DNA from 2 places in the Rhizobium laguerreae genome. Region 2 is predicted to be linked to the other one. Evidence: riboswitches for the same ligand, from Rfam matches in the RefSeq annotation. Region 2 holds a riboswitch; the other holds the start of a gene.

Region 1 (7,848 bases), 420 kb from region 2:
CGTGTTCGAGCCGGGCTGGAAGATATAGACGGTGAACAGCAGGAAGATCGTGACGGAGAGCGTCGCCCCTTGCGACACACCCATCAGCGACGGGTCGGCAAGCGGATTGCGGGTGATGGTCTGTAACAGATATCCCGCCAGCGAAAAATGGATGCCAGCCAGAATGCCGGTGACGATGCGCGGAAGCCGGATATCGAGAATGATCGAACGCGATTCAGAGGATCCGCCGCCGGTCAGCACGGCTACAACATCCGCCATCGGAATATCGGCGACGCCGAGGAAGATCGCGGCGGCAAGCGACAAGACCGCCAATGCGGCGAGCGCGGCAACCATCCATGCGGCCGAGAAGCCAACCTTTGTCGAAACCGAAGCGGTCATCGCGTTTCACCCGCAAGGTTGAGCTGCCCGCGCTGGATGAGGTAAATGAAGACGGGACCGCCGAGCAGCGCGGTGATGATGCCGACCGGCAGCTCGCGCGGAATGGCGACACTGCGGGCGATAACGTCGGCGACCGTGACGATCAGCGCGCCGAGGGCGGCGGATAATCCGATCTCCCATCCCGTGCCCCGCGGTTTGAGCAGCCGGGCAATATGGGGAGCGGCAAGGCCGACGAAGGCGACCGGCCCGGCGACCGGCGCGACCCCCGCCACCGGGATGACGGCGAGAATGAGGATGAGCGGTTTCCACAGGCCGAGCTGAAGCCCCATGCCGGCCGCCGCATGATCGCTCAGCATGAACATGCCGATGACGCGCCGGAGAACGAGCGCACCGGCGACGCCGGCGACCGTCCAGGGCAGCATGTAGAGGAGGTGCGACCAGGTGCGCCCCTGGAAGCCGCCGGCCAGCCAGAAGAGCAGCGATGCCGATTGGGGCCCGGTTAGTAAAAGCACATAGGTGGTGATCGCGCCGAGGAAGAGCGAGACGCTGACGCCGCCTAGCGCAAGCTGCAGCGGCCGCCCCTGCCCGCCGCGCGACACCCAGAATGTCACCGAGGCAGCCGCGAGCCCGCCGGCAAGGCCGATGAAGGGATAATAGCCGGCCGAAAGCCAGGGCACGAACACGAAACAGCAGACGATCGGCGCGACCGCCCCCGATGTCACGCCGGTGATGCCGGGATCAGCCAGAGGATTGCGCGTCAGCGTCTGCAGCACGTAGCCGGAAACAGCAAGCCCCGCGCCGCCGGCAACGGCCGTCAGGCTGCGCGGCAGACGCAGCGTCCAAACAAGGATGGATTCGATCTTCCCATCGGGTGCGAGGAGCACGCGGACCGCCGTCTCGATCGAAATCGGCTTTGCGCCGACCAGCAATCCGAGCATCACGGCCAGCATGGAAGCAACGACGATGAGCCCTATGGCCAGGAACGATTGCCGGGGGCTCATCGCAGGTCTTTTCCTGAGCTTTAGTTCTGTAGTTCGGCGGGGATCAGCTTGGCGGCCTCCGCTTTGACATCAATGGCCGGGAACGTATCGGGATAGAGATAATGTGCCGCCTCGCGCAGGACGATTTCGCGGGCGATCGGGCCGTTGGTCTCGACCCACTGGTCGCCGACATAGAAGACCCGGTTGTTCTTGACCGCCGACAGCTGCGACCAGATCGGATTGCTCTCATGCGGGCGATCCGGGCCGGAATCATAGATGAAGATGACCTCGGGATCCTTCTCCAGCATGGTTTCGAGGCTGAGATCGATGCCGAATTCACCACCTGGGCTCTTCGGCCCCGGAATATTGTCACCGCCGATTGCGGCGACGATCGAAGCCGAGGTATTTTCCGTGTGGAAGGCGAAAGGTGTTGCGCCACCCCACATGATCAGGAAGCGGGGATGAACATCCTTCGGCGCCTTGGCTGCGTACTCTGCAAGATGCTTGCGGAAATCGGCATTCAGCTGCTCGCCGCGTTCGGGCTTGCCGAGCAGCATCGAAAGCGCGGCGGTTTCGCTGTAGCTCTCTTCGAGCAGTTCCATATTGTAAGCGACATAGGGGGCGATGTTCTGCAGCTGCGCCGCGTTGCCGACGGTATAGCGGCGGATCGCGATGATCAGGTCCGGCTTGGCTTCGGAAAGAAGTTCCAGATTGGGTTTGGCACGCTGGCCGATCTGCTTCATCCCGGAGGTCAGGCCGAGCAGGAAATCGGGTTCGCGGCCCGCCGTCATATAGGTGCTCGCAACGGGCTTGATGCCGAGCGCCAGCGCGACGTCATCGGCGAAATAGGAAATCGAGGCAATGCGCTTCGGCTGCGCCGGGACTTCGACGGTGACGCCGCGGTCGTCAACGATCGAGTCTTTCTTGCCCTCTTCGGCCCGAGCGGCCCCTGCCATCAGAATTGCAGACAGACCCAGAGCAGAGAAAAACGTGCGTGTGTATCGAGCCATGCGTGAAACCTCCCGTGCGATGTGCGGACAGGCTTTAGCTAAAAAAGCGGAGTTTCACAATCATGATTTTGCGGTGCGATTTCCCGGGTGGACAAATCGCAACTGGAAGAAACCGTTGCATATCCAACTCCATCGGGCAGTGTCCTGTTGACGGCTCAATCCGCCGGCAGCGTGAACACCGCACAAGGGTCGGCAATGCCGCGCAAGGTATGCTCTCCGAGCGGCGTCAGCGCCGTCGCCGTATTCGCTGCCACCGCGCCCGAGATCAGCACGCTTCGGCCGAGCGGCTTGCAGAGCCCTTCCAGCCGGCTGACCAGATTGACGGCGGGGCCGATGGCGGTGAAATCCAGCCGGTCGGCCGCGCCGATATTGCCCCACAGGATTTCGCCGAAATGCAATGCTGCGCCGAAGGGCAGCGGCGCCAGCCCCTGCGCCAGGCGTATCTGGTCGAGATGGGCCATGCCGGCACGGCTCGCGGCAACCGCGCGAAGGGCGGCCTCGCAGGCCTCGCGATCCCCTCGGCCAGCGTCTGCCTCGACCGACCCAGCCGTGACCGGAAAGATCGCCAGCACACCGTCGCCCATGAATTTCAGCACCTCGCCGCCGAAGGCGTGCACGGCGCCTGCCACACGATCGAACCAAGCGTCCAATGTGGCGATCATTGCGTGCGGCTCGGTCACCTCCGAAAGCGCGGTGAAATCGCGCAGATCGGCGCAGAGAAGAGCGGCACGGATGGTCTCGCCGGTGCCGCGGGCAAGCTCGCCGGCCTGCACCCGGGCGGCACTACGCCGGCCGAGATAGGCTTCGAGCAGAGCTGCCCGCGCCTCCCGCGCCGCGAGTGCTGCGAGTGGTGCGGCGGCAAAACGCGCAACCTCGCGCAGCCGGTCGGCGTCGGCCGGAGCGAATGCGCCCGACCCTGCCCGGTTGTCGATACCCGCCCAGTCGAGCATGGGACTATCCTGCGAAGGCCCTATTCGCTCCTCCCATACCGGCCCGAGCGCGGTCAGCCAGTCGCGCCCGGCCTCGCTCTGCGGAGCCGCGGCAAAGGCCAGCGCCTCGATGACAGCACCGGTCTCGGCCCGCCATAGCCAGGTGCGCCGTGCAATGATCGGATGCGGCACCGAAAGCGTCAGCGTGCCGCCGGAAAGCGGCAGTCCGTCGGCCAGCAGCCGGCGCCCGAGTTCGGCCAGAAACCGTTCGGGACCAGGCGAGGCTCCGGCCTCATCAACCAGCCAGGCAAGGGGAGACGGCAGATCCATCGCTTAACATCGCACGCCCACGTGGACATCCGCAAGGACATCCCCGGGTGATCGTGGGGACGTTTCCAGCGACTCGGCCTGTCGCCCGCAAAGGCCGTCCGCATCGGCTGTCGAAAACCATTCGGCGTGGTGGAAAACAAAAAATAAACACTTTAAACTTGCGCGACTTTGATTCCACTATAGGGTCGTTCGTCATCGTGTGATTGAGGGGTGCGATGGGCACGATATTCTGGCCGAAAGATCCGCTGGATGGGAATGACATGACGCTGCTGACGTCGATCCTTAGGCGATGGTGCGAAAGACATCAGGTCGAGCTGACGGCGGAGGAGAGCAGCCGCAAGGCGAAGGAACTCGTCGAATGGTTCGAATTCGGCGTCAAGGACCCGGTCGAGCTCGAGGAGCTGATCGACGACAAGTACTGGCTCGTCAGCAGGATCTGACCGTATCGGACAAATCGGGAGGACGCTGCCGGTCAGCGTCGTGAAGCTGTCTCATCAGAAAAGGCCGGGCGAAAATCGCCCCGGCCTTCGTCCATCTCCAACTAAGCAAGACCCTTAGTCATCATCCCGCCAACGGCGGTCGCGATCCCAGCGCCGCTCATGGCGCCAGCGCGGACCATCCCAATCCCGGTGACGCCGCTCCCAGCCCCAGCGGGGCGGGCCACCGTAGAAAGCTACCGGCGGTGGGCGGCGCCAGTTTCGTCGGCATTCGCCCCAGCGCGTCAGATGCCAGCCGCGACCGCAGGCGTAGTCGACCTTTGTGACATTGCTCTGGACATTGATTGTCCCCATCGGCATCGCCTGCGCTGTGCCGAACGAGAGGCTGCCAGCGAGCAAGGCAGCCGCGATAGAAAGTGCCTTCATCGAGAACTCCATTTCAATCCAGCCGTCCACACCTTATGACCGCCAAATTGAACTGGAGATGAACTGCGCGTTCATGTTTGCGGGAGAAAAAGAAGCGCTTCCGCACGGCTGGTCCGAGCGCTCGCCGACCGCTGTTGTCGCAACGGCAAGCGCTTCAGAACCGCCCCGCCGCCCGCAAAAAATTGTTCATGTCCTGCCGTAAAAAGGATCGGGACCCGGATCCCCCCCGGCGGCGACCTCGGTCAGCCGTCCGAGATAATGTGCCCAGCCTTCCGCATGGCCGGCGCATTGCTCGGCGCTCGGCAGGCCGCTGTGGGTGAGCCGCAGCAGCGTTCCGCCCCCCTGCTCGATCAGGTCGATCTCGACTAGGCTCGACCCCGGCGGCACCACCTCGCTGCCGTCCCAGCCGAAGCTGTAGGCAAGGCGATGAACCGGCACCACCTCGCGAAACGAGCCGCGCGCAAAGCGCGCGCCGGTAACGTTGACGAGATAGAGCCCGCCGGGCTGCGGCTCGACCTGCGCTTCCGTTCCCATCCAGCGCAGGATCTTTTCCGGGTCGGTCATCAACGCGAACACCGCAGCCGGCGGCGCCGCGATATGCGCCTCGCGGTGGACGACAAAGGGGTCTTGCATCTCTCTCTCCCATGGTTTCCACGGCCCTGCCCGTCTCCGGTGGAGACGGCGCAGCCTGTCTTGCCGTGCTATTCTGACGTGAATATCCTCACGCACAGCATGTAGGCGCAAGCCCATCCTCCGCAAGAGGGCTTGCCCGTCGCGATCGACCAACAAGCGAAATCGCCGGGTCGGGAGCGCTGATGCTGCATTGGCCGCCAAGCATTTCGACCTATTGCCAGCCCGTCACCTTCCCCCTATTGTTCGCGCCGTTCTCAGGGCGGGGTGCAAGTCCCTACCGGCGGTATGCAATTTAGATTGCGAGCCCGCGAGCGCCTTCTCAGGAAGGGTCAGCAGATCAGGTGAGATGCCTGAGCCGACGGTCATAGTCCGGATGAAAGAGAACGTGCGTTCCTGCCGCCCTGCGGCTGTCGGGGACGTTCGTGATCGCCTTGGGTGATGTGTCTGTTCGCCAAAGGAGATTACCATGACACCCACCCGCTATGCCTTCGTCAAAGCCAGCTGGCACGCCGATATCGTCGACCGCGCCCTAGATGGCTTCCATCAGCTTATTCCGCCCGAGCAGATCGATGTGTTCGATGTTCCCGGCGCATTCGAAATGCCGCTGCTGTCGCGCGATCTTGCGGCAACCGGACGCTATGCCGCTGTCGTTGCCGCCGCCTTCGTCGTCGACGGCGGAATCTACCGCCACGAATTCGTCGCCCAGGCCGTCGTCGATGGGCTGATGCGCGCCGGCATGGATACCGGTGTGCCGGTGCTGTCGGTTTCGCTGACGCCGCATCAGTATCAGGAAACCGAGCACCACAAACAGATCTACCGCGCACATTTCGTCGAGAAAGGGCGCGAGGCAGCAAAGGCGGCTCTGACGATCGGCAAAACCCGCGCCGCTCTCGCCGCGTAAGAACTTCCTGCACGCCGGCTCGACGAGCCGCAGGACGACAGACGAAGGTGGCGGGGATCCGACCCCGCCGCCTCACGGACGACATGCCCTCACCAACCGCACGAATCGAGAGCGACGCGCCGTGTGTCGCAGCGGACTCCGCCAATACCGGCCAAATCAGACAGAATAATTGATTCGACGACCCCACCGCGCCGTGGTCAACTTGACCGTCACGTGTCCGCAATTCTCAAGACATCCAGAACCCAAGGAGCTTAAGATGAGCAATGCACTGCGCAGCGAACCCCCCATTGAGACCCCGAGAACACAGCCCGTCGATACCAAGCTCGAGGTGGTCGTCATCCCCGTTTCCGACGTCGACCGCGCCAAACGTTTTTATGACGACCTGGGCTGGCGGCTCGACGCCGACTTCGCCAATGATGCCGACTTTCGGGTGATCCAGTTTACGCCGCCGGGCTCCGGCTGCGCGATCATCTTCGGCAAGAACGTCACCGCCGCCGCCCCCGGCTCCGCTCAGGGGCTCTATCTTATCGTCTCCGACATCGAGGCCGCCCGCCGCGACTTGATCGCCCGCGGCGTCGAGGTCAGCGAAGTCTTCCATGATGCAGCCGGCGTCTATGCCGGCAAGGACGAACCCTATCTGTTCGGGCGGCTCCGCATTGCCGGCCGCGATCCCGATCACCGCAGCTACCGCTCCTTTGCCTCCTTCAAGGATCCCGATGGCAACGGCTGGCTGTTTCAGGAAGTCACCACGCGCCTGCCGGGACGCATCGACGCCGACGGGACGACATTCACGACGTCGACCGATCTCGCATCAGCCATGCGCCGTGCGGCGACCGCGCACGGCGAACACGAGAAACGGAACGGCGGCAAACACGACGAGAACTGGCCGGACTGGTACGCCGAATACATGGTCAGCGAACAGGCCGGCAAGCAGCTGCCCCTATAGGCAAGAGCGGCGGCGTCACGTAGACGGTGACATCATTTGAGAAGCGTCTCGGCGGGCAACGGCGCGGTGCTTTATCGCGCCTTCTTGGCACACAGCGGTCACCATACCATCGAGCCAGTCCCGCTGCCGTTGATCGTCGAACTGGGCGTGGCACTGGCCAGCTCCTTGCCGGCTTGGCGATCTGCGTCTCCTCAGTCAGGCCCGAGCGAGGCCACCCGACAGATCTTCGAGAAGCCAAACTTTAGATATCGAGCCATTAGACATCGACGGCGGCTGGATCTCAACCGCCATACCACATCCGCCGCAGCAGGTGATCGCCGCGGACGAACTGGTGATAGAGCGCGGCGCCCGCATGGAAGACCAGCAGGCCGACAAGCAGGAAGGCACCGAACCCATGCGGGCCACGCGGCGGATAGGCGGTGAAATCAGGAAGTGTGGCGCCGGCTGCCCCGAAGACGGCGGGAGCAGCATCGCTGAGGATCATCATTCCGATACCGCTGGCAACCATGCCAAGAATGAAAATGTAGAAGGCGACGTGAACAAAGACCGCCAGCCGCTCCTGCCAGCGAGGCGATGCCTGCACCGGCGCAGGCTTGCGATCGAAACGCCACCACCAGACAATGCGAAGAGCCGTCAGAAGCAGGACGACGATCGCCACCGGAATGTGGAAGCGCAGCAGCCCTGCCTTGGTCGCGGCATCCATGGCGTTGGCGGCCCGGAAGCCGGAGCCGAGCAGCGCCAGGATCAGAATCGCACTCAACCAGTGGATCGAGACCGCTATTGCGCCATAGCGGTCAGGCCTGCTCTTCAACATCTCCATGTCCTTCCAGTTTGCTGCGCAGCGCCTTCATGACGGCATGCGTGGTTTCGAGATCCTC
Region 2 (7,848 bases):
GCCGGGACCGATATCGATCTTCCGAGATTGGCAAAGCCCTATGATCAGGCTCAGCTCGCCAAGGAAATCGCCAAAGCAATGGCAAGCGAAACGGCTCCGCTTCTTAGATCCGGCGGCGACGCAGGTGGTTCAAAGCCTCGGCTGTTCAAGGCCGACGATGTCAGCGATGAAATCGGCGATGGCGCCTGTGTCGTCTAGATCGAAGACCGGCAGGGCCGTATCCGTGACGGCATGATCGGCGGCGATAGCGCAGATATGGGGATCGCTCGGCGCCAATGGTTCACGATTTGCAGCTTCCAGGCGGCGGGCCTCGATCTTCGGGATCGGCTCGCGCTTGTAACCTTCGATCAGCACGAGGTCGCAGGGGGCGAGGCGGGCGAGGATCTCCTCGAACTCAGGTTCCGGCGCACCGCGCAGCTCGTGCATGATGGCGTAGCGGGTGCCAGAGACGATGGTGACCTCGTGGGCGCCGGCCTGGCGGTGGCGGTAGCTGTCGGCCCCGACCTTGTCGATGTCGAAATCATGATGGGCATGCTTGATCGTCGAGATCCTATAGCCGCGGCGGGTGAACTCCGTCACCAGTCGGACGGCGAGCCCCGTCTTGCCTGAGTTCTTCCAGCCGGCGATGCCGAAGATTTTCGGTGCGGTCATGCGCGGAGGGCCTCCAGCCAGCGTTCCGCCTCGACGAGATCATCAGGCGTGTTGATGTTGAAGAAGGGATCGAGCAGGCTGGCGCGGGTCGGATGCAGCGGGAACGCCACTTCCGTAACGTCATGCCTTAACAGGAAGTCGCGTACGCGGCGCTTCTCGTCGGCGGCGATCCAGGCTTCGAGATCGGCGGCCAGCGTCACTGGCCAGACCCCGAAGACGGGATGGCTGCGGCCCTCGGAGGCGGCAATGGCGATCTGCGACGAGTGCTCGATCGCCGCCGCCAGCCGGGCGACGAGATCGGCCGGGAAGAACGGGCAATCCACCGAGACCGTGACGACGTGGGTGATTGAGGGAAGGCCGGCGGCATAAACCATAGCCGCATGGATGCCGGCCATTGGTCCGGCCTTGCCGGGAAAACGGTCGGGAACGACAGGCACGTCCTCGGGGGCGGTTTCGGCATTGACGGCAACGAGCAAGGCCTGTTGCGAGAGGCGGGTCAGCACATGGTGGAGCAGGTTCTCGGCCCCGAGCATTACGCCCGCCTTGTCGCGGCCCATGCGCTGCGAACGTCCGCCGGCCAGCACGACGCCCGCTATATGAGATTTATCCAACGAGAATTCAGCCATCATCCTTCCTCAGCCATCATCTTGCTTCAGACGGGCGCGCGCGGAGCAGATTTCTGCGCGATCGGCGACACACGGCGCTTGGCCTCACGATAGAACGTATAGAGGCCGGAGGCGATGACGATCGCAGCCCCGACGAGCGTCCAGCTGTCAGGCACTTCGGCGAAGAAGAGGAAGCCGAGCAGAGAGGAGAAGATCAGGCTGGTATAGCGGAACGGCGCGACGAAAGAAATTTCGCCGGTGCGCATGGCGAGGATGACCGACTGGTAGCCGACGAGCACCAGCACCGATGCGAACACGAGATGCCCAAGCGCGTTAGCGCTGACCGGCTGCCAGCCGCCGAGCACCGGGATGAGGAGCGCGCCGAAGAAGGAGGCTGATATGGCGGTGATGACGGTTATCATCAGCGAGGGAATCTCGGGACTGATGCTCCGGGTGGCGAGATCGCGGCCAGCCGTCGTCAGCACCGCGGCAACGCAGAGGAGGGCGGCGGCGGTGAATCCCTCAGGGCCGGGGCGGATGATGATCATCACGCCGACGAGGCCGACGAGGATCGCCGACCAGCGCCGCCAACCCACCGGCTCGCCAAAGAAGAGCGCCGCACCGAAGGTGACGACCAACGGCAGCGACTGCAGGATCGCCGAGGCATTGGCGATCGGCATCATGCCGAGCGCGGTGATATAGGTGACGGCGGCGAGCGCCTCGCAGATGATCCTGAAGATGATCATCGGCTCCAGCACGATGCGCCAGGAACGCAGCGCGCCCATTCTCCAGGCGATCAGATAGACGAGCAGGCTGGTGAAGAGGCCGCGGAGGAACATGATCTCGCCGGCGTTCATATAGGCGATCACCGATTTGGACAGAGCGTCGCTTGCGGAAAAGCCGGCCATCGCCAAGCTCATATAGATTGCGCCCTCAGTATTGCGTGACCGCGGCATGAAGAGATTCCCGTTACCTGTGCGCTCCTTTTAGTCGCGAAGATGCATGAAGGGAATCGGATGAATGTCACACAAAGCATAAATCGATGATGCGGTGCACAATGGCGTCTACGTCAACGCAGGCGTGTGCGTGGAGGTCGCCGCAAACCGCCATTTACATGGTTTAATACCGATCCTTCCGACGCGGCGATCAAGGTTCGAACCTGACCCGGTGGCGCGTCGCTGTGACCGAAATCAGCGGCCATAGGCGGGTTTTTCCTTTCCCGCGCGGGAAACGGGTGGCTGCATCGCCTGATGTTTGAGATCTCAGATGCCGCAACAACGAAGGAGAAACCGATATGACTCTTCTGAACGACAAGATCGCCATCATCACCGGCGCAAGCTCCGGCATCGGCCGCGCGGCGGCGAAACTTTTTGCGCGGGAAGGCGCCAAGCTCGTGGTCAACGGCCGGCGGCAGGACGAGCTGGAGGTCGTCGTAGCCGAAATCGAGGCGGAGGGCGGTCAGGCCATCGCCATATCAGGCGATGTCAGGGACGAGGCGTTGCAGGCAAGCCTCGTGGAAACCGCTGTTTCGCGCTTCGGCGGGCTCGATATCGCCTTCAACAATGCCGGCATCATCGGCGACATGGCGCCTGTGGCTGGACTGGCGCTGGAAGGTTGGCGCGAGACGATCGAGACCAATCTTACCGCCGCCTTTCTCGGCGCTAAGCACCAGTCGGCGGCGATCGGAAACCGCGGCGGATCGCTGATCTTCACCTCGACTTTCGTCGGCCACACCGCCGGCATGCCTGGTATGGCCGCTTATGCGGCGAGCAAGGCGGGGCTGATCGGTTTCGTGCAGGTGCTCGCCGCTGAACTCGGGAGGCAGAACATCCGCGTCAACGCCCTACTTCCCGGCGGCACCGACACACCCGCCAGCATCACCAACGCGCCGGACGCCACGCCAGAAGTCCTTGCCTTCGTCGAGGGACTGCATGCGCTGAAACGCATGGCCCAACCCGAAGAGATCGCCAATGCGGCGCTTTTCCTCGCCTCCGACATGTCGAGCTTCGTGACCGGCACGGCGATGCTGGCTGACGGCGGCGTTTCGATCAGCCGGACTTAAGGCGGACAAGCGAAGGTGCCGTCAGGGTCATCACTGCGGCATGTTCTTTGTTGCGGCGGGCTATGCCGCCGCAACAAAGGCATCGATCAGGCGACCTCGCGTACGTCTTTTGCCGCCTGGCGTTCGAGATAGGCGACCAGATCCTCGATGGTGACGAGGAGGAGGTTGTGGCGTTTGGCAAAAAGGGTGAGTTCGGGCAGGCGCGACATGGTTCCGTCGTCATTGGCGACTTCGCAGATGACGCCGGCCGGGGTCCTTCCGGCGAGGCGGGCGAGATCGACGGCGGCTTCGGTGTGGCCGGGGCGACCGAGCACGCCGCGGGGGTTGGCGCGCAGCGGAAAGATGTGGCCGGGGCGGGCGAATTCGTCAGGCTTTGTGCGATCGTCGACGAGGGCGCTGATGGTCGCGGCGCGGTCCGCCGCAGAGATGCCCGTCGTCGTGCCCTTGAGATAATCGACCGAGACCGTGAAGGCGGTTTTGTGCGATTCCGTATTGTTGGGCACCATCAGCGGAATATCGAGCGCATCGAGGCGCTCGCCTTCCATGGCGATGCAGACGAGGCCACGGGCGTGGGTCATCATGAAGGCGATTGTTTCCGGGGTGACGGCATCGGCCGCGACCACGATATCGCCTTCGTTTTCCCGGTTCTGGTCATCGACGACGACGACCATCTTGCCGCTGGCAATGGCTGATATGGCATCTTCAATTGTTGCGATAGTCATGCTGTCTGGCCTTTCAAGGGTTATGTCAGCGGACTGACATGGTCTGCTCGGCTCAATCCGTGAGCGAGCCTTCTGCCCTTGGGCGAACAAACGTCGGCCGACTCCGGGATGGAGTGCGACTGCCCGTGTTGTCCTCTTCCATCCGGACTATACCGTCGGCTCCGGCATTCACCGGATCTGCTGACCTTCCGACAGGAGGTGCCGGAAGCGCTCGCGGGCTCCAGGATTGCTCCTGATACCGCCGGTGGGGAATTACACCCCGCCCTGAGAACATTTCAAAGATAGGATCAAAAACAGGCGGATGGCAAGGTCACACGACCGGGCAAAAATGCAAAGCTGCCCTAACGCCGATGGACACACTGTTCACAGGAGGCGACGACCGTGTCGCCCCAGTGCATCGTTGGTGGTTTGATCTTTGTCCCAAAACCGCTGCACACTTTTGGGCGAAATGTATCAGGACATGATCAGGCCGCCGTCGACATTGATCGTCTGGCCGGTGATATAGGCGGCATCCTCGCTGGCGAGGAAGGTCACCAGGCCGGCGACGTCTTCGCCGGAGCCGGCCCGTTTCATCGGGATGCCCTCGACCCATTCCTTCATCAACTCGCCGGGGGCGTAGTTGCCGAGCAGCTTGCCCCAGGCCTGGTCGTTATAGGCCCACATGTCGGTCTCGATGATGCCGGGGCAGAAGGCGTTGACGGTGATCTTCTCAGTCGCGACTTCCTTGGCCAGGCTCTGGGTGATGCCGACGACGCCCATTTTCGAGGCGGCATAATGCGGCGTGTAGATAAAGCCGTCACGGGCCTGGCCGGAAGCGGTGTTGATGATGCGGCCGCCGCGCTTGTGCTTGCGCATTCTCGATATCGCCTCCTGGGCGCAGAGGAAGACGCCCTTGGTGTTGACGGCCATGACCTTGTCCCACTCGTTTTCGGTCAGGTCCTCGACGCGGGCAATGGTGATGACGCCGGCGTTCTGGATCGAGACGTCGACCGAGCCGAATTCCTTCTCGGCGGCATCATAGAGGGCGGTGACGCTCGCCTTGTCGGTGACGTCGCCGATGAAGGAGATCGCCTTGCCGCCTTCGGCCCGGATCTGTTCGGCAACGCCGTGAACCAGCTCCTCGTTGGCCGAGACGACGAGATTGGCGCCTTCTTTCGCAAAGCGTTTGGCGATCGCCGCTCCGATGCCGCGGCTACCCCCGGTAATGACGACGGTCTTCTGCTCAAAGCGTTTCATGCTCTTTCCTTGTCCATCGATAAACAGCAAATCTGGATGCGAACTACCATGCGATCATCATTGGGAGCTCAACTGGTTGTCGTGAATTCAGGCAGTCCTAAGCGCTGATGACGACGCCTGAGCTCTCCGTCCGTTCAATCAGCGCGAAGGGCGGGCAGACGACGATATCGCACGCCGTCGTGCCCGTTATTCCCTTCAGCGCCTCGATCTCAGCTAGGGAGGAAGCGAGATCGGTCACTTTCCCGCGGCGGCAATGAGCTTTCCCATCACCAGCAGCAGAAACCGCCGTCAACGAGAAGATCGACGCCGGTCACGAAACTCGCTGCATTCGACAGCAGGAACACCGCCGGACCTACCATCTCGTCCACCGCTGCCATGCGCTGCATCGGCGTCTGCTCTTCGAAGAGTTTGGTCTGGTGGACCATCTCCGGACGGGTGTTCATGGGCGTTGCCGTGTATCCGGGGGAGATGGTGTTGACGCGAATGCCGCGGTCGACCCATTCCATGGCCATAGACTTCGACATATGGATCACGCCCGCCTTGGAGGCGTTATAGTGCGCTTGGCTCAGCCCCCGGTTCACGATCACGCCGGACATGGAGGCGATATTGACGATGGAGCCGCGCCCATTTTTCAGCATGGCGCGAGCCTCTGCCTGGCAGGAAAGAAAGACGCCTTTGAGGTTGATATCCATCAACGTCTGATATTGGTCCTCCTCCATTTCTTCCGCTGCGTTCGCGTTCGCGATGCCCGCCGCGTTGACTGCAAGTGTCAATGGGCCGAGGTCTGCCTCAGTACGTGCTATTGCCTCTCCAAGGGAAGACTTGCTCGTGACATCCGCCGCGATCTGGATCGAGCGGCGGCCGGCGGCGCGAATATGTTCAGCCGTCTTGGCCAGTCCGTCGTCGGTTCGGCGGTCGAGCAGCGCCACGTCGGCGCCGCATTGCGCAAGGCCGATGGCAATGCGCTGACCAATACCGCTGCCGGCTCCGGTAACGATGGCAACCTGGCCGCTGAGATCGAAAAGCTTCGGGGCGTTCAGAGTGATGTCGGACACCGCTCTTCCTTTCTCTGTCTGTTTAGATGGTAGCTAGCTCCATGACCGAAACGTCATTTGCCTGGTCACGATTGAGAATCCCCGCCTGCTTGCCTTGCGCAAGCACGAGAATGCGATTGGAGACTCCGAGAACTTCTTCGAGGTCCGAGCTTACGACGATGACCGCGACGCCCTGTTTGGCAAGATTGACGATGATGTCGTAGATGCCCGCTCTGGCGCCGACGTCGATGCCTCTCGTAGGCTCGTCGAGCACGACGACCTTGGGATCGCGCATGAGCCACTTCGCGATCACGACCTTCTGCTGGTTGCCGCCGGATAGGTCCGAGGCGTGCTGTTCAGCACGGCCCTTTACCCCGAACTTGGCAACTGCTTTTTCTGCAAAGGAGCGCTTGACGCGCGGCGTGATCCAACCGCCGCCGAGTTTGTCAAGATTGGCATAGATAATGTTCTCGCTGATCCGGTGCCCGACGATCAGGCCTTGCTCCTTGCGGTCTTCCGGAACCATCACGATACCCTTGGCGATTGCGTCCGCCGGATCGCGCAGCCTGAGTTCCTCGCCTTCCAGCTTGATCGAACCAGCACTGATTGGGTCTGCTCCCGAAATCGCACGCACCAGTTCGGTGCGGCCGGCGCCGACCAATCCGGCGATCCCCAGAATTTCCCCGGCCCGGACCTCGAAGGTAACGTCACGGAACGAGTTGTCCGGCGAGCTCAGCCCGGACACCTGGAGTACGGGACGATCTGTCGGAACCGGCAGGGTAGGGAACAAGCGGTCAAGCGGGCGCCCGACCATGCTCTCGACAATCGTTCGCACCGGGGTCGCGCTGTCTGAGAATTCCTGCACGCGCTCGCCATCGCGAAGAACGACGATCCGGTCGGTTATTCGCTTGATCTCTTCCATGCGGTGGGAAATGTAGACGATGCCGACACCTTGTGAGCGAAGCTTCCGAACCTGTTCGAAAAGAGCTTCCGTCTCCGCACCGCCAAGGGCGGCTGTCGGCTCATCGAGAATCAGGAGCTTTGCGTTGAGAGCCAGCGCCTTGGCGATCTCGATAAGTTGCTGATTTGCCGTGGCAAGGCCGGCGACCGTCCGCGTTGCGGGTATGTGAAGGTTCAAGCGAGCGAGCTGGTCCTGGGCCCGGCGAACCATCTGGGCGCGGTCGACGACGCCGTTCTTCATCGGCCAGCGTCCGATGAACACGTTTTCCGCGATCGACAGCTGCGGCAGAAGCTGCAGCTCTTGGTGGATCAGGACAACGCCCTTGTCGATCGCTTCCCTTGGTGTGGCCGGGGCATAAGGCTGCCCCAGCCACGTCATTGATCCTTCGGATGGTGTGCGGGACCCGGCGATGATGCCCGATAGCGTTGACTTGCCTGCTCCGTTTTCACCGAGAAGTGCAACTACCTCGCCCGGATAGACGTCCAAGCTGACATTCTTCAGAACCTGGAGCGGCCCATACCATTTGGATATGCCCCTCAGGGAAAGAACTGGATCAGTCACGGCACACCTCCTCTAG

Evidence for each region. Region 2 has a riboswitch for FMN ahead of ribB (3,4-dihydroxy-2-butanone-4-phosphate synthase). Riboswitches for the same ligand answer to the same signal wherever they lie in the genome.
Region 1: it holds a riboswitch for FMN, as region 2 does, so the genes downstream of both, HFO71_RS03360 (6,7-dimethyl-8-ribityllumazine synthase) here and ribB (3,4-dihydroxy-2-butanone-4-phosphate synthase) in region 2, are expected to answer to the same signal.

Annotation. Positions count from the first base shown of each region.
Region 1 covers NZ_JAAXQT010000001.1:687,827-695,674, reverse strand. The annotation lists gene HFO71_RS03395 (FecCD family ABC transporter permease) at 1-378, opposite strand, end outside; gene HFO71_RS03390 (FecCD family ABC transporter permease) at 375-1,379, opposite strand; gene HFO71_RS03385 (ABC transporter substrate-binding protein) at 1,400-2,368, opposite strand; gene HFO71_RS03380 (adenylate/guanylate cyclase domain-containing protein) at 2,524-3,627, opposite strand; gene HFO71_RS03375 (hypothetical protein) at 3,843-4,067, shown strand; gene HFO71_RS03370 (GCG_CRPN prefix-to-repeats domain-containing protein) at 4,182-4,490, opposite strand; gene HFO71_RS03365 (SRPBCC family protein) at 4,677-5,123, opposite strand; FMN riboswitch at 5,370-5,512, shown strand; gene HFO71_RS03360 (6,7-dimethyl-8-ribityllumazine synthase) at 5,590-6,024, shown strand; gene HFO71_RS03355 (VOC family protein) at 6,281-6,970, shown strand; gene HFO71_RS03350 (cytochrome b) at 7,251-7,784, opposite strand; gene HFO71_RS03345 (MarR family winged helix-turn-helix transcriptional regulator) at 7,765-7,848, opposite strand, start outside.
Region 2 covers NZ_JAAXQT010000001.1:1,107,560-1,115,407, forward strand. The annotation lists gene HFO71_RS05475 (hybrid sensor histidine kinase/response regulator) at 1-198, shown strand, start outside; gene mobB (molybdopterin-guanine dinucleotide biosynthesis protein B) at 130-651, opposite strand; gene mobA (molybdenum cofactor guanylyltransferase MobA) at 648-1,277, opposite strand; gene HFO71_RS05490 (DMT family transporter) at 1,304-2,212, opposite strand; gene HFO71_RS05495 (SDR family oxidoreductase) at 2,551-3,318, shown strand; gene ribB (3,4-dihydroxy-2-butanone-4-phosphate synthase) at 3,405-4,040, opposite strand; FMN riboswitch at 4,167-4,316, opposite strand; gene HFO71_RS05505 (glucose 1-dehydrogenase) at 4,494-5,276, opposite strand; gene HFO71_RS05510 (hypothetical protein) at 5,374-5,514, opposite strand; gene HFO71_RS05515 (SDR family oxidoreductase) at 5,543-6,331, opposite strand; gene HFO71_RS05520 (sugar ABC transporter ATP-binding protein) at 6,354-7,832, opposite strand.